Regions from separate parts of the Paenibacillus sp. FSL H8-0457 genome, predicted to be linked through region 1. Evidence: predicted binding sites of a transcription regulator. Region 1 holds the regulator's gene; the other holds the start of a gene.
The links. Region 1 encodes Rex, which represses fermentation and respiration genes when NADH is low (regulators of the CRP and FNR family bind a similar motif). Its sites were predicted from a motif close to TTGTGAAATATTTCACAA; they were not measured.
Positions count from the first base shown of each region.

Region 2: a site for Rex is predicted at 1,849-1,866, ahead of hcp (hydroxylamine reductase). Genes of this name have one in related genera too.

Region 1 is NZ_CP150293.1:2,562,555-2,565,715, forward strand. It holds gene dinG (ATP-dependent DNA helicase DinG) at 1-1,295, shown strand, start outside; gene MHI43_RS11330 (redox-sensing transcriptional repressor Rex) at 1,361-2,026, shown strand; gene MHI43_RS11335 (amidohydrolase) at 2,001-3,161, shown strand, end outside.
Region 2 is NZ_CP150293.1:1,163,795-1,166,955, reverse strand. It holds gene MHI43_RS05055 (thiamine pyrophosphate-dependent enzyme) at 1-768, opposite strand, end outside; gene MHI43_RS05050 (2-oxoacid:acceptor oxidoreductase family protein) at 765-1,787, opposite strand; gene hcp (hydroxylamine reductase) at 2,037-3,161, shown strand, end outside.

The DNA of each region.
Region 1 (3,161 bases):
TCATCGACCGTTTGTATCCGGACCTGATTACCGTAAAAGAGAATTGGGATCGGCTCAGCGATCAATTGTTCGGACTGCTTCCGGAACGCGGAGACGCTTCTCCGGGAGATGCCGGCCAATTCTCGCTCCGCCTGTCCCCGCTGAAGAAGCCGAAGGATTGGGATTCGATGGCCGAACTGGAGCATCAAATTCATCTGACGCTGGGCGATGTCGTGCGCAAGGGCGATAAGCTGATCGCCGAAATGAAGGAAGATTTGGATGACTACAGCGCGGACAGCCTGTTAACCGACCTATCGGGCCTATTTAAGGACCTGGCCGCGCATCGCGAAGACCTGCGCTCCTTCATGGCCCTGAACGATGAGGGCACGGTATACTGGATGGAGGCGAATGGCAATTTCCGCAGCAAATCGCTGCAGTTGTATGCCGTGCCCGTCGACGTGAGCTCTCATTTGAAGGAATTGTTTTTTGACAAGAAACAAAGCGTGATTCTGACATCGGCGACCTTGTCGGTGGACAAATCGTTTCAGTTCATGATCGAGAACCTGGGTCTTCAGGAAGCGGCTGAAGCGGGGAACCTGAACACGGTTCAGCTCCCGTCCCCGTTTAATTACAGGGAACAAGCCCTTCTTGTCGTGCCGCGCGATTTTCCGAGCGTGAAGGGATCGGTCGGGGATGCACTCTTTGTGAATACGCTCGTGAAGTCTTTAGCCGATACGGCCGTCGCTACGCATGGCCGCATGCTCGTCCTGTTCACTTCGTACCGGATGCTGCGCCAGGTGCACGAGCCGCTGAAAGAAGCGCTGGCATCAAGCGACATCACGGTATTGGGACAAGGGATGGACGGAACCAGCCGTACCAAGTTAATCCGAAGATTTCAGGACAGCAGCGCTTCCGTGCTGCTGGGCACCAGCTCCTTCTGGGAAGGGGTAGACATCCCGGGTGAGGCGCTGACTTGTCTTGCCATCGTCCGGCTGCCGTTCCAGCCGCCGAATCACCCCTTGGTCGAAGCCAAGAGCGAACTGCTGCAGCAGCAGAAGAAGAATCCCTTCATGAAGCTTTCGGTTCCGCAAGCGGTCATTCGTTTCAAACAGGGGTTTGGGCGCCTGGTGCGAACAGCACAAGATAAAGGGATCGTGATCGTGTACGATACCCGGGTCATTGAATCCTATTACGGGAAGTATTTCTTATATTCCTTGCCGGGGCCGAAGATGGAGCACATGTCGACAGAGGGGATCGTACCCCGAATTTCGGAATGGCTGCAGGAAGAGGCAAGCGCGGGGAACCAAGCTGAATAAAGTGAAACCAAGCACGATCAACAAAAAAAGATGTAGTTATTAACCTATTATTAGGGGGAGCATGCATGAAATCGGAAAAAATTTCGGAAGCCGTGGTCCGCAGATTACCTGTATACTTGCGCTATTTGAATGAGCTTCAGAAGAGGGAGGTTTCCACGGTTTCCTCCCAGGAATTGGGACAGAAGCTGGACCTCAATCCTGCTCAAATTCGTAAGGACCTGGCGTATTTCGGTGATTTTGGACGGAAAGGGATCGGATATGATGTTTCTTATCTGATCGAGAAGATTCGCCAGATTCTGAAGCTGGACCAGAAGATCAATGTCGCATTGGTCGGGGCCGGTAATCTTGGACATGCATTATCGAATTACAATGCATTCCTGAAGGATAATATGAAGATTGTGGCGATTTTCGATTCGTATTCTCCCAAAGTTGGTATGAAAATTAACAATTTGGTCGTACAGCCGATGGAAGAGCTGGAGAAGACGGTTCATGAGCACGGCATTCGAATCGGGATTATTACCGTTCCGGATTTCGAAGCGCAGAACGTAGCGAATCAGCTTATCGCCTCAGGGATCGAGGCGATTCTGAACTTTGCGCCAACCATCCTGAAAGCCCCAGCCCATATCCGGATTCATACGGCTGATTTTACAACGGATTTGCAAAGTTTGGCCTATTATTTGGATAACGGCAAGGAGGATGCAGCACATGACAACAACGAAGTGGATGGTTAAGAACGGAACGTTTGCAGTACTGGAGGAAGACCGATCCGTGCTGCGCGGATATATGGTGGTCGAGAACGACCGGATCACGTACCTGGGCGAAGAGGAGCCCGTCGTGGAAGAGGGAACAGAGATTATCGACGGAACCCATCTGTTCTTCCTGCCTGGATTGGTGAACACGCATGGACATGCCGCCATGTCGCTTCTTCGAGGCTATGGGGACGATCTGGCGCTGCAGGTATGGCTTCAGGAAAAAATGTGGCCGATGGAAGCCAAATTCACGTCAGACGACGTATATTGGGGCACATCGCTCTCCGTGCTGGAGATGATCAAGGGCGGAACCACGACGTTTGTGGATATGTATGACCATATGGATCAGGTCGCGAAGGTTGTCCAGGACTCGGGAATGCGCGGCGTCCTGACGCGCGGCGTAATCGGTTTATGCCCGCCCGAGGTACAGCAGCAGAAGCTGGATGAGGCGGTGGCATTCGCGAAGGATTGGCATGGCAAGGCTGACGGCAGAATTACGACGATGATCTCGCCGCACGCGCCTTATACCTGCCCGCCGGATTTCATCGAAAAATTCGTTCAAGCATCCCATGACTTGAACCTGCCTTTGCATACCCATATGTCCGAAACGGAAACGGAAGTGGCTCAGAATGTTAAGGACTACGGGCTTCGCCCCGTTGCCCATTTGGAGAAGCTGGGCATGTTCTCCCGTCCTACGCTCCTTGCGCATGCCGTTCATCTGACCGATGAAGAAATCGAAGTCTTGGCCAAGCATCAAGTAGCCGTATCCCATAATCCCGGAAGCAATTTGAAGCTTGCGAGCGGAGTCGCCCGCGTACCTGCGCTGCTCAAAGCCGGCATAACGGTGTCGCTCGGTACCGACGGACCTGCTAGCAACAATAACCTGGATATGTTCGAAGAGATGCGGCTGGCTGCCCTGATCCATAAAGGAGTGAGCGGGGATCCGACAGCCATTCCGGCCTCCGAAGCGCTTCGAATGGGTACGGAGTACGGAGCCAGGTCCGCTTTCCTTGAGGATATCGGTATGCTCGCGGTTGGGATGAAAGCCGATATGATCGCATTGAATACGGATCAGGCGCATTTCCTTCCGCGGACCGACTATATTTCTCACGCGATC
Region 2 (3,161 bases), 1.4 Mb from region 1:
CACTTCCTTGAATACCTCGCCCGCACGGTACATGGCGTTTGACTGTTGGAAGTGGTTGTTCATCAAATCGTCGCCGTTCATATAAGCCCCAACAACGATCGGGTTGTTCTCGTCCAGCACATGCGGATATTCAGGCGCCTGTTCCCCTACAAACCCCTGAACGGTTTCCCGGTTCGTGAATATTTGTACCCGGCGTTTCTGGTGCGATGTAAAAAATCCGTCATAAGCTACAATGACCGGCAGGCGTACGTCTTCATGTTCAGCGATTCGCAGCGCCATAATATTCATGTCATACACGGCCTGCGGTGAACGGGCGGTCAAAATCACCCAGCCGGTGTTCAGGCCGTAGTAAAGATCCGAATGGTCACCGCGAATATCCAGCGGTCCGCTGACTGCACGCGTCACCAAATTCATGACCATCGGGAAACGTGTGCCCGCTTGCACAGGAAGCTGTTCGATCATATACAGGAAACCATTTGCGCTGGTAGCATTGAATACCCGTGCTCCGGCTGCGGCCGCACCGTAGCAAATCCCCGCCGATCCATGTTCGCCGTCAGCTGGAATGAGCTTGATGTCATGTTCGCCGCGTGTACGCATCATGTCAAGATATTGGGCGATTTCCGTAGAAGGAGTAATCGGAAAATAACCCATAATGTGATAATTAATTTGGGCAGCCGCCATGGCAGCCATTTCGTTTCCCGATTCGAAAACTGCCGTTTGAGCGGCCGCCAGCTTGTTCTCCGTTGTTTCTTGAATTTGCATATTCATGATCGGACTCCCTCCGCAGTTATATAGGGAAATGATTGCGGCACACGGTGCTGCTCCGCATAATGCGGCTCTTCTAACATGGCAGCTAAAGCGGTGGTCGGACAAGCTTCGATACACTTCAAGCAGCCTTTGCAATACTGATAATCGATACCTTTCATAAACATCTGCATGTTGCCGCGCTTATCCGGTTTCTTCTCCCACACGATGCAGAAATCCGGACATACCGTATCGCAGGCGGCACAGTGTATGCAGTCCTCGATCTTGTATTCTGGCAAATATCCCTGCCGAGAGCCGCTAAGATCCTTCAGGACACTGTTCGCCGTAACGTTCAGAATCCCGCCCAGCTCCTGCGTGTCATATCCAAGAATCGGCTGCGGTCTTGCAAAAGCGATTGGGTCTATAAGCGCTGAGCCATTTCCTAAGGAAAGGAACCGGACTTCGTTATATCCTCTGTCAAAGGTCCGCACATTCGCTTCCACGAGGTGGGGCAGCTTCTTCTCAAATGTTGTGCGGATCACCTGCCGCATATCGTCCGGGTCTAGAAAGCTGCAAATCCGGAACAAAGCCCCCAGCATGGCCGTATTCACTTTGGTTTTTTCCTCAACGGAAATTTTCAGCGCATCAACTACGGCCAGCGTTCCCTGCTTCATGTTCAGATCCACGGCCACTTCGGAAAGGGCTCGCGCCGTATTCACAAGTACCGTTCCATCAGGCTGTAATCCGCTTATGACATCGATCGTCTTATACAAGGCTTCATGAAATACGCCGACGACATGCGGCTGCTCAATGGGACTGTGATCGCGGATTTCCACCTCGGAATCGCAGAACCTTACGAAGCTCTTCACCGGCGACCCTTTTTTCTCCGAACCATAGCTGGAAAAATTCGAACCGTTAAGTCCGGAACCGGTAACCCCAGCTTCGGCCAGCATTTTTCCGGCCAGATTGGCGCCAAGCCCGCCGATGGATTCGAGACGGATCTCGAAAAATCCCAGTTCATTCTTTTGAGGTAAAATCGACATGTTCTCTCCTCATTTCTTCTTAGGTCATTAATTCCAGTTTAAAAGAAGAAACGGACCGGGTTTGTGATTAAACTCACTACTCAAAAAATTGTGATTCCAATCACTATGTCGGTTGTGGGAGCGAAGTATACTGTCTTCAACAGTCCAATTGCGAGGCAATCATTTACTGACCTTACGACTAATAATCACAAAATTGGAGGAGAAATCATGAATAATAACGCCTAAGAGAGCTTACAGCATCAGCCGTCCATGTTCTGCTTTCAATGTCAGGAAGCATCCAAAGGAACAGGCTGCACCATTGTCGGCGTATGCGGCAAACCGCATGATGTGGCAAACCTGCAGGATTTGCTGATTTATCTGCTGAAAGGTATCTCTTTTCTCAGTCTGGATGTCCGGCTGCCGGAGGTGCTTGAACAGCGCGTATCGCTGTTTATGATGGACTCCTTGTTTGCAACGATTACGAACGCCAACTTTGACCGCGAGGTTTTTGTGGGAAGAATCCGGGAAGCGATCGAGCTCCGCGGCGAGGTGCGCACCTATTATAACGAACAATTTCCGGAAGGAACCGCCAATCTCCCTGATGCTGCCGTCTGGCAAGCGGATAACGAAGCTTCTTTTGATGAAAAAGCACGTACGGTGGGTGTCCTTTCAACCCGCAATGAAGACATCCGCTCGCTGCGCGAATTAATTACTTACGGCTTGAAGGGGATGGCTGCTTATACGTACCACGCGCTGCATCTGGAGAAGGATGATCACGAATTAAACCGTTTTATGCGCCGTGCGCTTGCCGTCACGCTTGACGACAGCCTTGAAGTGCAGGATCTGATCGCTTTGACGATGGAAACCGGTAAATACGGCGTAAACGCCATGGCGATGCTGGATGAAGCGAACACCTCGGTTTACGGAAATCCGGAAATTACGAAGGTCAATATCGGGGTAAGCAACCGGCCCGGCATTCTCATTAGCGGCCATGATCTGAAGGATTTGGAGGAGCTGCTGAAGCAGACGGAAGGAACCGGCGTGGACGTGTACACGCACAGTGAAATGCTGCCTGCCCACTATTATCCGGCATTCAAGAAATATGAGCATTTTGTAGGCAATTACGGAAATGCGTGGTGGAAGCAGAATAGCGAATTCGCAGCCTTTAACGGACCGATATTAATGACGACCAACTGTATCGTTCCGCCGAAAGACAGTTATAAGGATCGTATCTATACAACAGGCAACACGGGGTTTCCGAGTGTCCGCCATATTCCAGAAGGAACAGACGGTGCTCCCAAAGACTTCTCCCTACTAATCGAGCAAGCGAAAGGATGCCCCGCTCCAACGGAGCTTGAAACGGGTGAGATCATCGGCGGTTTCGCTCATGCTGCT